3 regions of the Streptomyces sp. NPDC093546 genome follow, and region 1 is predicted to be linked to each of the others. Evidence: predicted binding sites of a transcription regulator. Region 1 holds the regulator's gene; each other region holds the start of a gene.
What was found. The regulator HrcA, encoded in region 1, represses chaperone genes, less so after heat shock. The targets are predictions, from matches to a motif close to TTNGCACTCNGNNNNNCNGAGTGCNAA.
Positions count from the first base shown of each region.

Region 2: groES (co-chaperone GroES) is a predicted target of HrcA. The motif match lies at 3,537-3,563, and genes of this name have one in related genera.
Region 3: groL (chaperonin GroEL) is a predicted target of HrcA. The motif match lies at 3,714-3,740, and genes of this name have one in related genera.

Region 1 is NZ_JBIWJG010000005.1:381,463-387,875, reverse strand. Features, by position in the region: gene ACIRNI_RS14330 (ribonuclease Z) at 1-156, opposite strand, end outside; gene ACIRNI_RS14325 (histidine triad nucleotide-binding protein) at 166-525, opposite strand; gene ACIRNI_RS14320 (16S rRNA (uracil(1498)-N(3))-methyltransferase) at 610-1,350, opposite strand; gene ACIRNI_RS14315 (nitronate monooxygenase) at 1,347-2,420, opposite strand; gene dnaJ (molecular chaperone DnaJ) at 2,575-3,714, opposite strand; gene hrcA (heat-inducible transcriptional repressor HrcA) at 3,714-4,730, opposite strand; gene ACIRNI_RS14300 (MBL fold metallo-hydrolase) at 4,876-5,601, shown strand; gene ACIRNI_RS14295 (DUF3097 domain-containing protein) at 5,612-6,413, shown strand, end outside.
Region 2 is NZ_JBIWJG010000003.1:472,365-478,777, reverse strand. Features, by position in the region: gene ACIRNI_RS08745 (carbohydrate ABC transporter permease) at 1-166, shown strand, start outside; gene ACIRNI_RS08740 (hydroxyacid dehydrogenase) at 184-1,242, shown strand; gene groL (chaperonin GroEL) at 1,337-2,965, opposite strand; gene groES (co-chaperone GroES) at 3,082-3,390, opposite strand; gene ACIRNI_RS08725 (polysaccharide deacetylase family protein) at 3,616-4,548, opposite strand; gene ACIRNI_RS08720 (methyltransferase domain-containing protein) at 4,658-5,836, shown strand; gene ACIRNI_RS08715 (hypothetical protein) at 5,869-6,413, opposite strand, start outside.
Region 3 is NZ_JBIWJG010000003.1:109,839-116,251, forward strand. Features, by position in the region: gene ACIRNI_RS06915 (glucosyl-3-phosphoglycerate synthase) at 37-996, opposite strand; SAM riboswitch class I at 1,113-1,260, shown strand; gene thrC (threonine synthase) at 1,254-2,594, shown strand; gene ACIRNI_RS06925 (ubiquitin-like small modifier protein 1) at 2,649-2,927, shown strand; gene ACIRNI_RS06930 (cold-shock protein) at 3,340-3,543, shown strand; gene groL (chaperonin GroEL) at 3,866-5,488, shown strand; partial or broken gene ACIRNI_RS06940 (PIN domain-containing protein) at 5,641-5,781, shown strand; gene ACIRNI_RS06945 (nitroreductase family deazaflavin-dependent oxidoreductase) at 5,850-6,281, opposite strand; gene ACIRNI_RS06950 (NAD(P)-dependent oxidoreductase) at 6,281-6,413, opposite strand, start outside.

The DNA.
Region 1 (6,413 bases):
GGCGACCCCGGCGCGCAGCATCTGGCGCTGCGTGCCCTCGCCGGGGTCGAAGAGCAGGCCCTCGCCGTCCCAGCGCAGGAAGTAGCCGTTGTGGTTGCGGTGGCGTGTGGGCACCTGGCTGGCGGTGCCCAGCACGACGAGTTCACGGACCGACATCGCCGCCGACTACCCGGGGGGCCAGTTGAGGCCGCGGCCGCCGAGGACGTGGGCGTGCGCGTGCCAGACGGTCTGCCCGGCGCCGGTGCCGGTGTTGAAGACGATGCGGTAGCCGGCGGAGTCGACCTTCTCCTGCGCGGCGACCTCACCGGCCTCGCGCAGCACGTCGGCGGCGATCTCGGGCGCGGCGGCCGCGAGCGCGGCGGCGTCGCGGTGGTGCGCCTTGGGGATCACCAGGACGTGGGTGGGCGCCTGCGGGTTGATGTCGCGGAAGGCGACGGTGGTCTCGCTCTCACGCACGATCGTGGCCGGGACCTCCCCCGACACGATCTTGCAGAACAGACAGTCGCTCTGCGGCTCTCCGGCCATGCTCCGGCCCCTTCTCGAAACGGATCGTCACCATCGGATCATCACTATCGGATCGTCACTACGGACGCAGCTTATCCGTGACGATCACGACCAGCGGCCGGTCCTCCCCAGGAGCAGGGCCGTGGCGGCCGTCCCCGCGGTGGAGGTGCGCAGCACGCTGCGCCCCAGCCGGTACGGCCGCGCCCCCGCCTCCGCGAAGGCGGCCAGCTCGTCGGGCGACACACCGCCCTCGGGTCCGACCACGAGCACGATCTCGCCGGTCGCGGGCAGTTCCGCGGTGGCCAGCGGCTCGGCGCCCTCCTCGTGCAGGACGGCCGCGAAGTCGGCGGCGGCGAGCAGCTGGGCGACCTGCTTGGTCGACGCGGCGTCGGCCACCTCCGGGAAGCGCAGGCGGCGCGACTGCTTGCCGGCCTCCCGGGCGGTCGCGCGCCACTTGGCGAGGGACTTGGCGCCCCGCTCGCCCTTCCACTGGGTGATGCAGCGGGACGCGGCCCACGGCACGATCGCGTCGACGCCGGTCTCGGTCATGGTCTCGACCGCGAGCTCGCCGCGGTCGCCCTTGGGCAGGGCCTGTACGACGGTGATCCGGGGGCTCGGCTCGGGCTCGGCCCGTACCTCGCTCACCGCCACGTCGAGGCGGTCCTTGCCCTCGACGGCGGCGACGGTGCCGTACACGCCGGTGCCGGTGCCGTCGGTCAGGACGATCTCCTCGCCGACGCGCAGGCGCCGTACGGAGACGGCGTGCCGCCCCTCGGGCCCGTCGAGGGTGACCGTCCCGCCGGTGATCCGGTCCAGGTGCTCGACGACGAAGACGGGCGCGGTCATGCGGGCCCCCGCAGCGCGAGCGTGGCCGCCGCGGCCTGGAGCTCGGTGTTGAGCACCTCGACCAGCTGGGCGGCGGGCAGCTCGCGGGCGAGCCGGTGGCCCTGGCCCGCCCACAGCGCCATGCCCTGCGGGTCGCCCGCGGCGGCCGCGGCCTTGCGCAGGCCGCTGGTCAGGTGGTGCACCTCGGGGTAGGCGGCCGGGGCGTACGGCCCGTGCTCCCGCATGAACCGGTTCACCAGCCCGCGCGCGGGCCGCCCCGAGAAGGCCCGGGTCAGCTCGGTGCGGGTGAACAGCGGGTTCGTCATGGCCTGCTTGTGCAGGGCGTTCGCGCCCGACTCGGGGCAGACCAGGAACGCCGTGCCGAGCTGCGCGGCGGACGCGCCCGCCGCGAGGACGGCCGCGATCTGGCTGCCGCGCATCAGCCCGCCGGCGGCGATCATCGGTATCTGCACGACTTCGCGGACCTGCGCGATCAGCGCGAGCAGCCCCGTCCCGCACGCGTCCGTCTCCGGATCGTCGCGGTGCGTCCCCTGGTGTCCGCCGGCTTCCACGCCCTGGACGCAGACCGCGTCGGCGCCCGCGTACTGCGCGGCCTGCGCCTCCTCGGGCGACGTCACGGTCACGACGGTGTACGTCCCGACGCGCGCGAACGCGTCGAGGGTCTCGCGGGTCGGGCAGCCGAAGGTGAACGACACCACCGGCACCGGGTCGTCGAGCAGGATCGCCAGCTTGGCCTCGTAGCCGTCGTCACGCCCCGCGTCCGGGTCGCCGAGCGGCGTGTCGTACCAGTTGGCCTCCCCGGCCAGCTGGTGCCGGTACACGTCGACGGCGGCGGCGTCGGCGTGCCCGGGCTGCGGCATGAAGAGGTTCACCCCGAAGGCCCCCGAGGTCATCCCCCGGACCTGTGTGACCTCCTGGTACATGCCGTCGGCCGTTTTGTACCCGGCGGCGAGGAACCCGAGCCCGCCCGCCTCGGACACGGCGGCGACGAGCTGCGGGCAGGAGGCACCACCCGCCATGGGTGCCTGCACGATCGGGTACCGGCAGAGATCGGTCAGTGCGGAGGACATGCACGCATGGTGTCACGCCACCGGTCCGCCACCGAATCCCGCCTGCCCCCGGATCCCCGCACCGGCCCGCTGGGGTGCCTTCCGGGGGCTGACCCCCTCGGACATGCCGAAACCGGGGGCGCGAGGCCCCCGGTCGGCAACGGCTCACCTACGGCTAGCGCCCGTTGAACGCGTCCTTCAGACGCGAGAACAGTCCCTGCTGCCCCGGCTGGAACTGGCCCGTCGGCCGCTCCTCGCCGCGCAGCTTCGCCAGCTCCCGCAGCAGCCGCTCCTGCTCCGCGTCGAGCTTCGACGGCGTCTGGACCTCGACGTGCACGATGAGGTCGCCGCGTCCGCCGCCGCGCAGGTGCGTGACGCCGCGCCCGTGCAGCGGGATCGACTGGCCCGACTGCGTACCGGGACGGATGTCGACCTCCTCCATCCCGTCCAGCGTCTCCAGCGGCACCTTGGTGCCGAGCGCGCCCGCCGTCATCGGGATCGTCACCGTGCAGTGCAGGTCGTCCCCGCGCCGCTGGAAGACCGCGTGCGGCAGCTCGTGGATCTCGACGTACAGGTCGCCGGCGGGGCCGCCGCCCGGGCCGACCTCGCCCTCGCCCGCCAGCTGGATGCGGGTGCCGTTGTCGACACCGGCCGGGATCTTGACCGTGAGCGTACGGCGGGACCGTACGCGCCCGTCGCCGGCGCACTCGGGGCACGGCGTCGGCACCACGGTGCCGAAGCCCTGGCACTGGGGGCACGGGCGGGACGTCATGACCTGGCCCAGGAAGGACCGGGTCACCTGGGAGACCTCACCGCGGCCGCGGCACATGTCGCAGGTCTGCGCCGACGTACCGGGCGCGGCGCCCTCGCCGGAGCACGTCGTGCAGACGACGGCGGTGTCGACCTGGATGTCCTTCGTCGTACCGAAGGCGGCCTCGTTGAGGTCGATCTCCAGCCGGATCATCGCGTCCTGGCCGCGCCGGGTCCGCGAGCGCGGGCCGCGCTGGGACGCCGTACCGAAGAAGGCGTCCATGATGTCGGAGAAGTTGCCGAAGCCGCCCGCGCCGAACCCGGCGCCCGCACCCGCGCCGCCGGAGGCGGACAGGGGGTCGCCGCCGAGGTCGTAGACCTGCTTCTTCTGCGGGTCCGACAGCACCTCGTAGGCGGCGTTGATCTCCTTGAACCGCTCCTGCGTCTTCGGATCGGGATTGACGTCCGGGTGCAGCTCGCGCGCGAGCCGCCGGAACGCCTTCTTGATCTCGTCCTGGGACGCGTCGCGGCGTACGCCGAGTACGGCGTAATAGTCCGTGGCCACTACGACTCCGCCAGGATCTGTCCGACGTAACGTGCCACTGCGCGTACCGCTCCCATCGTTCCGGGGTAGTCCATGCGGGTCGGTCCGACCACGCCGAGTTTGGCGACTGCCTCGTCGCCCGAACCGTAGCCGACCGCGACGACGGACGTGGAGTTCAGCCCCTCATGGGCGTTCTCGTGCCCGATACGTACGGTCATCGCCGAGTCCTTGGCCTCGCCGAGCAGCTTCAGGAGCACCACCTGCTCCTCCAGCGCCTCCAGCACCGGCCGGATCGTCAGCGGGAAGTCGTGCCCGAAGCGGGTCAGATTGGCGGTGCCGCCGATCATCAGCCGCTCCTCGGTCTCCTCCACCAGCGTCTCCAGCAGCGTGGCCAGCACCGTGGAGACGGTCCCGCGGTCCTCCACCTCGAACGACTCGGGGAGGTCCTGCACCAGCTGCGGCACGTCGGTGAAGCGCCGTCCCACGACACGGCTGTTCAGCCGCGCCCGCAGGTCGGCCACGGACTGCTCGCCGAACGGCGCGGGGCAGTCCACCATGCGCTGCTCCACCCGGCCCGTGTCCGTGATCAGCACCAGCATCAACCGGGCCGGGGCCAGCGACAGCAGCTCCACGTGCCGCACGGTGGAGCGCGTGAGGGACGGGTACTGGACGACCGCGACCTGCCGGGTCAGCTGCGCCAGCAGCCGCACCGTACGGCCGACGACGTCGTCCAGGTCCACCGCGCCGTCCAGGAAGTTCTGGATCGCGCGGCGCTCGGGAGTCGACAGCGGCTTGACGCCCGCGAGCTTGTCCACGAAGAGCCGGTAGCCCTTGTCCGTGGGGATGCGGCCCGCGCTGGTGTGGGGCTGGGCGATGAAGCCCTCCTCCTCCAGCACCGCCATGTCGTTGCGCACGGTGGCCGGCGAGACACCGAGGTTGTGGCGCTCCGTCAGCGCCTTGGAGCCGACGGGCTCCTCGGTGCCGACGTAGTCCTGGACGATGGCGCGCAGCACCTCGAGTCTGCGTTCGCTGAGCATCGCGCGCACCTCCAGCTGGCTTCGGTTACTCGGTGTCCATTGGCACTCGCCGGGTCCGAGTGCCAGGTACCACCCGGCCAGTGTACGGCGCCGGGGTACGCCCCTAGCAAGGGCGGCGGTCACCGTACCGCGCTAGCGTCGCGGTATGGACGTCGACTGGGAGGACCTGGGATGGGAGCGGCTCGCCGAGGGAGTGGGCCGTCGGCGGCTGCCCGTCTGGGACGCCACGACCGCCCTCGTGGCCGGTGATGACGCGGCGCTGCTCTTCGACACGGGCGCCACGCTCCGGGAGGGCGCGGAGATCCGGGCGCAAGCCCAGAAGCTGCTCGGGGGCGGGCGAAGGGTGACGCATATCGCACTCAGCCACCCCCATTTCGATCACGTGCTGGGGACGGCGGCGTTCGCGGGGGCGGAGGTGTTCGGCGCGGTCGGCGTCGACACGCTGCTGGCACGTGAACGGGACGATCTGCGGACGGACGCGATCCGCCACGGGGTGGCGGCCGGGGAGGCCGTCGAGGCGGTGGACGTGCTGGTCCTGCCGCATCACCTGGTGACCGGCGAGTGGACGCTCGACCTGGGCGGGAAGCAGGTGCTGCTGGCCAACGTGGGGCCCGGCCACACCGGCCACGACCTGGTGCTCCTGGTGCCCGGCGAGCCGGAGGTGGTCTTCTGCGGCGACCTCGTGGAGGAGTCGGGCGACCCGCAGGCCGGACCGGACGCCATCCCGTCGCGCTGGCCGGCCGCGCTGGACCGGCTCCTCGACCTGGGCGGCGAGGACGCGCTGTACGTACCCGGGCACGGCGCGGCGGTCGACGCCGCCTTCGTACGCGCCCAACGCGATGAGCTGGCCCGGCGGTTCGGGGTGTCGTAGCGTCTGCCGAATGCGCAGTTACGACCCTGATCTGACGCCCTCGTGGAAGCGGCCGCCCGCCCCGGTGCCGGAGGTGCCCGCCGAGCCGGATCTGGTGGTGGAGGAGGTGGGGACCGGTTTCTGCGGGGCGGTGATCCGGTGCGAGGCGGGGACGGTGACCCTGGAGGACCGGTTCGGCAAGCACCGGGTGTTCCCGCTGGCCCCGCGCGGGTTCCTGCTGGAGGGCCGCCCGGTCACCCTGGTCCGCCCGTCCGCCGCCGCTCCGGTACGGCCGACCCGTACCGCCTCGGGCTCGATCGCCGTCCCCGGCGCACGCGCGCGCGTGGCCCGGGCGGGGCGCATCTACGTGGAGGGCCGCCACGACGCGGAGCTCGTCGAGCGGGTGTGGGGCGACGACCTGCGCATCGAGGGCGTGGTCGTCGAGTACCTGGAGGGTGTCGACGACCTGCCCGCGATCGTCCGCGACTTCGCCCCCGGCCCGGACGCCCGCCTCGGGGTGCTGGTGGACCACCTGGTCCCGGGCTCCAAGGAGTCCCGCATCGCGGCCCAGGTCACGGACGCGCACACGCTGGTCGTGGGGCACCCGTACATCGACATCTGGGAGGCGGTGAAGCCGTCGGCGGTGGGCATCCCGGCGTGGCCCGCCGTCCCGCGGGGCCAGGACTGGAAGAAGGGCGTGTGCCGTGCCCTGGGGTGGCCCGAGAACACGGGAGCGGCGTGGCAGCACATCCTGTCGCGGGTGCGGGGATGGAAGGACCTGGAGCCGGAGCTGCTGGGGCGGGTGGAGGAGCTGATCGACTTCGTGACGGCGC
Region 2 (6,413 bases), on a different contig from region 1:
GCTGAGCCTCGGCCTGTACGCATGGAACAGCAACGCCCATGCCGAACCGGACTTCTACCCCCTCGTCGTCACCGGCTCCCTGCTCGCCGTCGTCCCCCTGGTCGTTGCGTTCGTCTCCCTCCAACGCCACTGGAAAGCCGGTCTGACCGCCGGCAGCGTCAAGTGAGGAGCTCGGTTTCCACCATGCACCACGCCACTGACAATCGGCCCTCGGGCAACCGCCCCTCCCCCGACCGGCCCGCCCTCCTCCTCGCGATGGGCCCCGGCATCGCCGACCGCCTGCTCACCGACGCGCACCGGGCCCGCCTCGCCGCCCTGTCGCGCACCGACCCGCACCTCGTCGCCCACGACCTGACCGCGCCCACCCCCCGTATCGCGGCCGCGCTCGCCGAGGCCGAAGTCCTCCTCACCTGCTGGGGCGCCACCCCGCTCACGGCCGCCGTCCTCGACCGGGCCCCGCGCCTGCGCGCCGTCGTCCACGCCGCCGGCTCGGTCAAGCACCACGTCACCGACGCGTGCTGGGCGCGCGGCATCGCCGTCACCTCGGCCGCCGCGGCCAACGCGCTGCCCGTCGCCGAGTACACGCTCGCCGCGATCCTCCTCGCCGGCAAGCACGTCCTGCCCTCGGCCCGGCGGTACGCGCAGCTGCGCGCCGCGCACGACTGGCACCAGGAGCTCGCCACCGCCGGCAACTACCGCCGCACCGTCGGCATCGTCGGCGCCTCGCGCATCGGCCGCCGCGTGATCGAGTTGCTGCGCCCCTTCGACCTGCGGGTCCTGCTGTACGACCCGTACGTGAACGCCGCCGAGGCGGCGGGGCTCGGCGTGGAGCCGGTGGAGCTGGACGAGTTGTGCGCCCGCGCGTCGGTCGTCTCCGTCCACGCGCCGCAGTTGCCGTCGACGTACCGGATGATCGGGCCGCGCCAGCTGGCGGCCATGCCGGACGGGGCGACGCTGATCAACACCTCGCGCGGCTCGCTCGTCGACGAGGAGGCGCTCCTCGCGCACCTGCGCTCCGGCCGCCTGCGCGCCGTCCTGGACGTGACGGACCCGGAGCTTCCGCCGCCGGACTCGCCGCTGTACGAGCTGGAGAACGTCCTGCTCACACCCCATGTGGCCGGGTCGCTCGGCAACGAGCTGCACCGGATGGCGGACCAGGCGCTGGACGAGCTGGAGCGGTACGCGACGGGCGCGCCGTTCGCCGATCCCGTGCGCCCCTCGCAGCTGACCAGGTCGGCGTAGCGGAACAGCGCGCACAACACCGAGGCCCGGTGCCCCCGCGACGGGGGCACCGGGCCTCTGGCGTACTTCAGTACTGCGTACTGCTACGAGCGGCTCAGTGGGAGTGGCCGTGGCTGTGGCCGTGGCCCGCGTCCGCCGGCTCCTCTTCCTTCTTCTCGACCACGAGCGTCTCGGTGGTCAGGAGGAGGGAGGCGATCGACGCGGCGTTCTCCAGCGCGGAGCGCGTGACCTTGACCGGGTCGATGACGCCGGCCTTCACCAGGTCGCCGTACTCGCCGGTCGCGGCGTTGAAGCCCTGGCCCTTGTCGAGCTCCGCCACCTTCGCGGTGATGACGTAGCCCTCGAGGCCCGCGTTCTCGGCGATCCAGCGCAGCGGCTCGACCGCGGCGCGGCGGACGACCGCGACACCGGTGGCCTCGTCGCCGGTCTTGTCGAGGTTGCCGTCGAGCACCTTGACGGCGTGGACCAGAGCGGAGCCACCACCGGAGACGATGCCCTCCTCGACCGCGGCGCGGGTCGCGGAGATGGCGTCCTCCAGACGGTGCTTGCGCTCCTTCAGCTCCACCTCGGTGGCGGCGCCGACGCGGATGACGCACACGCCGCCGGCCAGCTTCGCGAGGCGCTCCTGGAGCTTCTCGCGGTCCCAGTCGGAGTCGGTGCTCTCGATCTCGGCCTTGATCTGCGCCACGCGGCCGGTGACGTCCTCGGACTTGCCGCCACCGTCGACGATGGTGGTGTCGTCCTTGGTGACGGTCACGCGGCGAGCGGTGCCGAGCACGTCCAGGCCGACCTGGTCGAGCTTGAGGCCGACCTCCTCGGCGACGACGGTGGCGCCGGTGAGGGCGGCCATGTCGCCGAGCATCGCCTTGCGGCGGTCGCCGAAGCCGGGGGCCTTGACCGCGACCGCGTTGAAGGTGCCGCGGATCTTGTTGACGACCAGCGTGGACAGGGCCTCGCCCTCGACGTCCTCGGCGATGATCAGCAGCGGCTTGGAGGAGCCGGCCTGGATGATCTTCTCGAGGAGCGGCAGCAGGTCGGCGATCGCGGAGATCTTGCCCTGGTGGATCAGGATGTACGGGTCGTCGAGGACGGCCTCCATACGCTCCTGGTCGGTCACCATGTACGGGGACAGGTAGCCCTTGTCGAAGGCCATGCCCTCGGTGAAGTCGAGCTCCAGGCCGAAGGTGTTGGACTCCTCGACGGTGATGACACCGTCCTTGCCGACCTTGTCCATCGCCTCGGCGATGAGCTCGCCGACCTGCTGGTCCTGCGCGGAGAGCGCGGCCACGGCGGCGATGTCGGCCTTGTCGTCGATCGGGCGCGCGGTGGCGAGCAGCTCGTCGGAGACGGCCTTGACCGCGGCGTCGATGCCCTTCTTCAGGGCGGCCGGGGAGGCGCCGGCGGCGACGTTGCGCAGGCCCTCGCGGACCAGCGCCTGGGCCAGCACGGTGGCGGTGGTGGTGCCGTCACCCGCGATGTCGTTGGTCTTGGTCGCCACCTCCTTCACCAGCTGGGCACCGAGGTTCTCGTACGGGTCGTCGAGCTCGACCTCGCGGGCGATCGTGACACCGTCGTTGGTGATGGTGGGCGCGCCGAACTTCTTGTCGATGACGACGTTGCGGCCCTTGGGGCCGATGGTCACCTTGACGGTGTCAGCGAGCTTGTTGACGCCACGCTCGAGGGCGCGACGGGCGTCCTCGTCGAACTTCAGGATCTTCGCCATGGGCTGAGTCAGTCCTCTCGAACGAACCGCGCCCCTTGTCGCCCGGCACTGTGAAGTCAGTGGGGCGGCCAGGGGCGCAGCTCAAAGCATCTCTGCTTCGGGTGAAGCGGGGTGAATTACTTCTCGACGATCGCGAGCACGTCGCGAGCCGAGAGGACGAGGTACTCCTCGTTGTTGTACTTCACCTCGGTGCCGCCGTACTTGCTGTACAGCACGATGTCGCCGGTCTTGACGTCGAGCGGCAGGCGCTCGCCGTTCTCGAAGCGGCCCGGGCCCACGGCGAGGACGACGCCCTCCTGGGGCTTCTCCTTCGCGGTGTCCGGGATGACCAGGCCAGAGGCCGTGGTCTGCTCGGCGTCGAGCGGCTGGACCACGACACGGTCCTCGAGCGGCTTGATGGCAACCTTGGAGCTGGTGGTCGTCACGATCCGACCTCCCCCTTCGGAGATCTCACGGGGTTAACTGTCTGAGGTGGCGACCAGGTGGATCCGTCGTCGCGGGTGCCGGACCTGCCCGTCGCTGTGTTGGCACTCTCCGGTGGGGAGTGCCAGAGCCGAGACTATGACCGCGGTTAGCACTCGGTCAAGCGGAGTGCCAATTCACGACGGCGCGGCGTTTTCCGTACGCCCCCAAAAGCCCCCGGACGACCCTCATACGTAGTCCTCGAGCTTCGCGACGGCGTAGCCCTTCGCCGTCACGACGTTCATGACGTACCGGATCATGTCCGGCATGCTGCCCTTCCAGTCCTCCCGGCCCCGGAAGTGCGTGAGGATGATGTCGCCGGGGTGCAGGTCCCGGTCCCACTCGCGCCACTCCATGTGGTCGGGGAACGCCTCGGCCGACCACAGGGGCACGGCCTTGACGCCGCAGGACCGGGCGGCGCGCAGGGTGTCGGCGTTGTAGTTGCCGTACGGCGGGCGGAAGAGCGGCGGGCGCGTGCCGTAGCGCTTCTCGATGACGTCCTGCTGGCCGCAGATCTCGCGCTTCTGCTCCGCGTAGGAGAGGGCGGGCATGTAGCGGTGGTTGAGGGTGTGGTTGTGCAGGGCGACGCCGGTCCTCTGCATCTTCGCGAAGTAGCCGTAGTCCTCCCTGACCAGGTAGTCGCTGAGGAACGCGCTGTACGGGATGTCGAGTTCGTCCATCATCCGCACCAGCTCGGGGTCCTTCTCGGCGCCGTCGTCGATGGTGAGGAACACGATCCGCTCCTTGGTGGGGACGGTCGTGAAGACGGGCGGCAGGGTGGGGTCGCCCACGCCGAAGCCCTTACGGAAGGTGATCTTCGGCTTCTCGGCGGCCGTGGGCGGCGGCGGCGCGGCCAGCGGCGTGAGCTTCAGCCCCCACTTGCGGGCGGCGACGGCGCGGGCGGCCTGCGCGCGCTTGACCCTCTCGACGTACGCGGCCAGCGCGCCGGCCGGACCGGCGGCCGCGGCGGCGGCACCCTGCTGCGGCTCGGGCTGCTTGCCGGCGGGGGCGACGTCCCGCCCGGGGTCGGCGTCACCGCAGGCGGCGAGTGCGGCGAGGAGGAGAGCGGCGAGCACGGCGGCGGCGCGGCGGGGCCGCCTCCCCCTCGCGGCCGACGGCATTTGTTCTGTTTGTCGTACTAGCTGCATGGCGCCGCATCCTGTCAGCGCCGTGCCTCGCCGCCCGGGCGACACCGCCGCCCCGCGCGCACCATCGCCCACCTGGCCCACAATGGGGCGGGTGACCGATCTCGCCGCCTTCTCCGCGCTCCTCACCGACGAGGGCCAGGCCCTGCTGGCCGCCCTGCGCGACTACGACCCGTCCCAGGAGCTCGCCGTCGCCTCCCGGCTGCGCCGGGACCACCCCGCCGACCTGGTCACGGCGGCGCTCGCGCAGGCCCGGCTGCGGCAGCGGGCGGTGGCGAAGTTCGGCGCGTCGGACGCGTACCGGATGTACTTCACGCCGAACGGCGTCGAGCAGTCGACCCGGGCATCCGTCGGCGCCCACCGCGCGGCGCGCTTCCGGGAGCTGGGCGTACGCGGCGTCGCGGACCTGTGCTGCGGCATCGGCGGCGACGCGATCGCGCTGGCCCGCGCCGGGATCCGGGTCCTGGCCGTCGACCGGGACCCGCTGACCGCCGAAACCGCCCGCGCGAACGCCGAGGCGCTGGACCTGGCCGACCTGATCGAGGTGCGCTGCGCGGACGTCACGGAGGTCGACACCTCCGCGTACGACGCGGTCTTCGTGGACCCGGCCCGGCGCGGCGGCCGGGGCCGCGTGTTCGACCCCGAGGCGTACTCGCCGCCCCTGTCCTGGGCCGTCGGCACGGCACTCGAGGCGCCGCGCGCCGCGCTGAAGATCGCCCCCGGCATCCCGCACGAGACGGTGCCGCCGGAGGCCGAGGCGGAGTGGATCTCGGACGGCGGCGACGTGAAGGAGGCCGTCCTCTGGTTCGGCACCCGACCCGGCGCGGTCACCGCCACGCTCCTCCCGGGCCCGCACACCCTCACCGGCCGCGGCCTGCCCAACCCGCCGGTCCGCGAGGTCGGCCGCTTCCTGTACGAGCCCGACGGCGCGGTCATCCGCGCCCACCTGGTCGCGGAGGTCGCCGAGGAGCTCGACGGCGGGCTGCTCGACGAGACGATCGCCTACATCACGGCGGACGAGCTGCGCCCGACGCCGTACGCCACCGCGTACGAGATCACCGACCGGCTCCCCTTCAACGTCAAGAAGCTCAAGTCCCTCCTGCGCGAACGGGAGGTGGGCAACCTGACGGTCAAGAAGCGCGGCTCGGCGGTCGAACCGGAGGAGCTCCGCCGCAAGCTGAAGCCGAAGGGCCCGAACGCGGCGACGGTCTTCCTGACCCGGGTCGCGGGAGCGCCGACGATGCTGATCGGGCGCCCCGCGTAGGGCCTGCCTTTCGGATCAGGCCCTAAGTCGCTTCAGCGCACGGGCTCCGGGCGGCGCGCCCCGAGCCGTACCGCCCAGCGGTAGTGGCCCACCGCCTTGGTCAGGGCGATCAGGCCGTGCACCCACAGGATGAGGCCGACGCCCATGAGGGCGGCGACCTCGGCGTACGTCGTGGTGCCCGGGCGGGCCGAGGCGGGGACCGCGAAGCAGAGCCACAGGCCCGGGGCGCACAGCGCGAAGGCGAGCAGGAACCAGACCAGGCTCAGCACCGGCACCCGGAAGGCGGCGTCGCGCGGCGGGTCGGTGTCCAAGGCGGCCCACTGGACGAGCAGTTCGCGCGCCGCGTGGTCACGGCGGACGGCGAAGGCCACGGCGAAGACCGCCGGGATCACGACGGCGAGGCCCACGCAGACGCCCAGGGCGCCCGCCACCGCCGTGAGCGGGTCCACCATGCCGTCGGTCACCGACATCAGGGATCCGCCGACCGCCAGCCAGCCCGCCTGCAGGGCCGCCAGCGTCAGCAGGAACAGCACCAGCCGCCTGCCGCCCAGGATGCGCCACGTCAGCTCCCCCATGG
Region 3 (6,413 bases), on a different contig from region 1:
CCTAGCCCGTAGCCGAAACGCTCAAACGTACGCCCGTCACGCCACGCGCCGCCGCCGTGTGTACTCCGCCACACTCGCCATCGGAGGCCGTTCCTCCGTGTCCACCGCGTGCGTCCGCGGCACGAACCCCGCCTCGCCCCGGTCGAACTGCGTCAGCCGCGGCCGCACCAGGTGCCCCCGCGACAGCCGCAGCTGCGCCGTCCGGTAGATCGCCGCCGCCATCCGCCCCAGCGCCCGGTCGTCCTGGTGCCGGTGCTTGCGCACCCCCACGTCCACCTGGGCGAGGGCGTCGAGCCCCACCGTGTGCAGCGCGTCCACCAGCAGGCCCAGTTCCACCCCGTACCCCACCGGGAACGGGAGCCGCTCCAGCAGCGAGCGCCGCGCCGCGTACTCGCCGCCCAGCGGCTGGACGAACCCGGCCAGCTGCGGCCAGTGCAGGTTCAGCAGCGGCCGCGCCACCAGCTCCGTCACCCGCCCGCCCTGGCCCGGGGAGCCCTGGCCTGCGGGGCCCGCCATCGGCCGGTCGTACATCGCCTTCACGAAGTGCACGGACGAGTTCGTCAGCAGCGGCCCGACGATCCCCGACACGAAGTCCGCCGAGAAGTCGATCAGGTCGGAGTCGACGAAGCACACGATGTCGCCGCTCGTCACGAGCAGCGACCGCCACAGCACCTCGCCCTTGCCGGGCAGCGCCGGTATCCGGGGGAGTATCGCGTCCCGGTGCTCCACCCGCGCCCCGGCCGCGCGCGCCACCTCCGCCGTACGGTCGGTCGAGCCCGAGTCGATCACCACCAGCTCGTCCACCAGCGGCACGGCCCTCGACATCAGCTCGCGGCGGATCACGGTGACGATCTCGCCGACCGTCGCCTCCTCGTTGAGCGCCGGCAGCACCACGCTCACGGTCGTCCCGCCTTTCGCCGCGAGCAGCTGGTCGAGCGGTCGCTCCGAAACGGACCAGGACCGCCGGTCCAGCCAGCGCTCCACCTCTTCCAGCACGTGATCTCCATCTCGCGTATCGGACGACCATCTCAAGCGTCCAGGGGTTCGGTTACAGTCTTGAACAACGCGGACGGCCGACACATGTCGGGTCCCCCGCGCACACAATCGAATACCGCTCATCCAGAGGGGCAGAGGGATACGGCCCGTTGAAGCCCCGGCAACCCTCCAGTCGGCACTCGCACATCTGCGCAACGCGAGGCCCCGGCTAGGGAAGGTGCCAAATCCGTCTCATGGCGAAGTGCGCCATGAGGAAGATGAGGAGAAAGGGCCTCGCCTCCATGGCTGTACAGACTGTCTCCCCCTCGGACGCCGCTCCCGGCACCGCCGCCGACACCAGCAAGAACGTCGACCTCGGGCCCGCGTCCGCCCTCTCCTGTCGCGAATGCGGCGAGCGCTTCGCCCTCGGCCCCATCTTCGCCTGCGAGCACTGTTTCGGGCCGCTCGAGATCGCGTACGACCTGCCGAGCGGCGACCCCGAGGCCCTGCGCAAGCGCATCGAGGCCGGGCCCGCCAACATCTGGCGGTACGCACCGCTGCTGCCCGTCCCCGCCGACGTCGCGGACAAGCCGAACCTGAACCCGGGCTGGACCAAGCTCGTCCAGGCCGACAACCTCGCCCGCGAGCTCGGCGTCGAGCCCGGCAAGCTCTTCGTCAAGGACGACTCCGGCAACCCGACGCACTCCTTCAAGGACCGCGTCGTCGCCCAGGCCCTGGAGGCCGCCCGCGCCTTCGGCTTCACCACCCTGTCCTGCTCCTCCACCGGCAACCTGGCGGGCGCGGTCGGCGCCGCCGCCGCCCGGGCCGGCTTCCGCTCCTGCGTGTTCATCCCGCACGACCTGGAGCAGGGCAAGGTCGTCATGGCCGCCGTGTACGGCGGAGAGCTCGTCGGCATCGAGGGCAACTACGACGACGTCAACCGCTTCTGCTCCGAGCTCATCGGCGACCCGCTCGGCGAGGGCTGGGGCTTCGTGAACGTCAACCTCCGCCCGTACTACGCCGAGGGCTCGAAGACGCTCGCGTACGAGATCTGCGAGCAGCTCGGCTGGAAGCTGCCGGACCAGATCGTCATCCCGATCGCCTCCGGCTCGCAGCTGACGAAGATCGACAAGGGTCTGCAGGAGCTCATCAAGCTGGGCCTGGTCGAGGACAAGCCGTACAAGATCTTCGGCGCCCAGGCGGAGGGCTGCTCCCCGGTGTCGGCGGCCTTCAAGGCCGGTCACGACGTCGTACGGCCCCAGAAGCCGAACACCATCGCCAAGTCGCTCGCCATCGGCAACCCCGCCGACGGCCCGTACGTCCTGGACATCGCCCGCCGCACGGGCGGCGCGGTCGAGGACGTCGACGACGAGCAGGTGGTCGACGCGATCAAGCTGCTGGCCCGTACGGAGGGCATCTTCGCCGAGACGGCGGGCGGTGTGACCGTGGGCGTGACGAAGAAGCTGGTCGAGGCCGGTCGGCTCGACCCGTCCCTGACCACGGTCGTGCTCAACACGGGCGACGGCCTGAAGACCCTCGACGCCGTGGCCGACACCTCGCAGGCGACCGCCGTCATCCGCCCGAGCCTGGACGCGTTCCGCGACGCGGGCCTGGCCTGACCGCCCCCCACTCCGTACCGGGCTCGTACCGCTCGTACTGAAAGGCATCACGACATGAGCGTCAACGTGCGCATCCCCACCATCCTCCGCACGTACACGGGCGGCCAGGCCGAGGTGAAGGCGGAGGGCGCGACCCTCGCCGAGGTCATCGAGTCGCTGGAGAAGAACCACCCGGGCATCGCCGCCCGCGTCCTGGACGACCAGGGCAAGCTGCGCCGCTTCGTCAACGTGTACGTCAACGACGACGACGTCCGCTTCGAGCAGGGTCTGGAGACCGCCACGCCGGACGGCGCGGGCGTGTCGATCATTCCCGCCGTGGCCGGCGGCTGCTAGTTCGCTGATAGCGCTTTCCGGAATTGCCCCCTCCGCACGCTGTGCGCAGGGGGCATTTCTGCATGGTTGAGCGCGGTAGAGTTGGGGAAGCCCCCGCCGCCGGTCATGTCACGCGCATATGAATTCACGCCCCGGCGCGACAAGATGCAGTCAAAGTACCCGTGCCTGATGCGCCGAATGTGCGCTTTGCCGGGCCCGACTTGCCCGGGGTTCTGGCGAATTCCGCCTAATTTTCCGTTCACGCGTGCTCGGAATTCTCGTCCGATTGACCTGTTGCAGACGGCAGTTGGACAGATACATTCAGCGGCGGTCGACGCGTTCCGGCGCACGCCCGTTCCTGTCAGCGGGTGAGGTCTGACCCGGGTCCGCGAAGTGCGGTCCTGTGCAAGGGCCAGTAATAGGGGAGTTAGGCATGGCTCAGGGCACCGTCAAGTGGTTCAACGCGGAGAAGGGGTACGGCTTCATCGCGGTCGACGGTGGTGCGGATGTATTCGTCCACTACAGCGCGATCCAGATGGACGGCTACCGCACCCTGGAAGAAGGTCAGCGAGTCGAGTTCGAGATCTCGCAGGGCCAGAAGGGTCCGCAGGCGGACATGGTCAAGCTCGCCGGCTAGTAGCAGGCGCGATTCGGCCAGCGACTTTCACAGTGGTGCCGAGGGGCCCGCATCCGCACAGGATGCGGGCCCCTCGCGCGTGCGCGTACGCGCACACGCGTAGTGGATCGAAGGCTCCCGATCCACGGGAGGAGCTTGCACTCGCAGGGGTCGAGTGCTAATCATTGGCGTTAGCACTCTGAAGGTGAGAGTGACAACGAAGGACCGAGTCGGTGAGGTCCGCAGGCCGGTGGGGCAAGGAACCACAGGGGCATGCAGGCCGTCCGTCGCGGGCGCCAGCGCGGTCCGGAGCATCCACCCCAGTCCGGGAGGACCACTTCACATGGCCAAGATCATCGCGTTCGACGAGGAGGCACGGCGCGGCCTCGAGCGCGGCATGAACCAGCTCGCCGACGCCGTCAAGGTGACCCTGGGCCCCAAGGGTCGCAACGTCGTCCTCGAGAAGAAGTGGGGCGCCCCCACGATCACCAACGATGGTGTTTCCATCGCCAAGGAGATCGAGCTCGAGGACCCGTACGAGAAGATCGGCGCCGAGCTGGTCAAGGAAGTCGCCAAGAAGACGGACGACGTCGCCGGTGACGGCACGACCACCGCGACCGTCCTCGCCCAGGCGCTCGTCCGCGAGGGTCTGCGCAACGTCGCCGCCGGCGCCAACCCGATGGCGCTGAAGCGCGGCATCGAGAAGGCCGTCGAGGCCGTCTCCGGTGCGCTGCTCGACCAGGCGAAGGAGGTCGAGACGAAGGAGCAGATCGCCTCCACCGCCTCCATCTCCGCCGCCGACACCCAGATCGGCGAGCTCATCGCCGAGGCCATGGACAAGGTCGGCAAGGAAGGCGTCATCACCGTCGAGGAGTCCCAGACCTTCGGTCTGGAGCTGGAGCTCACCGAGGGTATGCGCTTCGACAAGGGCTACATCTCGGCGTACTTCGCCACCGACATGGAGCGTATGGAGGCCTCGCTCGAGGACCCGTACATCCTGATCGTCAACTCCAAGATCTCCTCCGTGAAGGACCTCCTCCCGCTGCTGGAGAAGGTCATGCAGTCGGGCAAGCCGCTGCTGATCATCGCCGAGGACGTCGAGGGCGAGGCCCTGTCGACGCTGGTCGTCAACAAGATCCGCGGCACCTTCAAGTCCGTCGCCGTCAAGGCCCCGGGCTTCGGCGACCGCCGCAAGGCCATGCTGAACGACATCGCCATCCTCACCGGCGGCACGGTCATCTCCGAGGAGGTCGGCCTCAAGCTGGAGAACGCCGGTCTCGACCTGCTGGGCCGCGCCCGCAAGGTGGTCATCACCAAGGACGAGACCACGATCGTCGACGGTGCCGGTGACAGCGAGCAGGTCCAGGGCCGCGTCAACCAGATCCGCGCCGAGATCGAGAACTCCGACTCGGACTACGACCGCGAGAAGCTCCAGGAGCGCCTCGCGAAGCTGGCCGGCGGCGTGGCCGTCATCAAGGCCGGTGCCGCGACCGAGGTCGAGCTCAAGGAGCGCAAGCACCGCATCGAGGACGCCGTTCGCAACGCGAAGGCGGCCGTCGAGGAGGGCATCGTCGCCGGCGGTGGCGTGGCCCTGATCCAGGCCTCCTCCGTCTTCGAGAAGCTGGAGCTCGAGGGCGACGAGGCCACCGGTGCCAACATCGTGCGCCTGGCCCTGGAGGCCCCGCTGAAGCAGATCGCCGTCAACGGTGGTCTCGAGGGCGGCGTCATCGTCGAGAAGGTGCGCAACCTTCCCGTCGGCCACGGCCTGAACGCCGCGACCGGTGAGTACGTCGACATGATCGCCGAGGGCATCATCGACCCCGCCAAGGTGACCCGCTCTGCCCTGCAGAACGCGGCCTCCATCGCGGCGCTGTTCCTCACCACCGAGGCCGTCGTCGCCGACAAGCCGGAGAAGGCGTCCGCCCCGGCCGGTGGCGGCATGCCGGGCGGTGACATGGACTTCTGATCCCTTCGCGGATCGGTAAGCCCGGTTACGGAACCGAGGGCGGCACTCCCAGCAGTGGGGGTGCCGCCCTCGGGCGTTCTGCCGCACCGTCGTGTGCCTGGAGGTGCCGATGACCCGCACCATGATCGACCTGGAGATCCTCTTCAGAGGCGTCCATCCCAGATCTGCTCATCGCGGCCACGGCCGAGCGTCACGGGGTCACGGTGCTGCACTACGACGGGGACTTCGACCACATCGCTGCCATCACGGGCCAGCCGGTGAAGTGGGTGGTCGAGCGCGGCTCCGTGCCATAGGCAGGTGAGGGCTCGACTTCGGCGCGAGTGCGTACGACGCCGTAATGGCCCGCGCCCACGACAAATGATCAGTACGTTCGGTCGAGGATCACTACCGGGATATCGCGGCTGGTCGCCTCCTGGTAGCCCTGGTACGACGGAACGGCCGCCACCATGAGCGCCCACAGCCGCGGTTTCTCCTCGGGCGTGGCGGTCCTCGCGGCCGCGGGGAAGGTTTCCGCGCCGATCTGGACGGTGACGTTCGGGTTGGCGGTCAGGTTGAGGTACCAGGCCGGGTGCTGATCGGCTCCGGCGTTGGAAGCGGCGACGATGTAGCGGTCCTCGCCATCCCGCACGTAGACCAGGGCCGTGCGGCGCAGCTTTCCGGACTTGCGGCCGCGGGTCGTCAGGAGCAGGTCGTTCATGCCTGGTCTGGCTTGGCCGTTCGTCTCGAGGTAGTGGCGGATGTGCTGTGCCACCCACTCGTTCGGGCTGTCGGTGATTTCCTCCTGCCTGTCCATCAGCCGGCCTCGACGCCGACGTGCGTGCGGTGATGCCGCGGATCGTCGATCTCGTCGAGCAACGCGATCGCGAAGTCGGCGTAGGAGATACGGCTGCTGACCTCGGCCGGCGCCGTCCGGTACCTGCCGGTG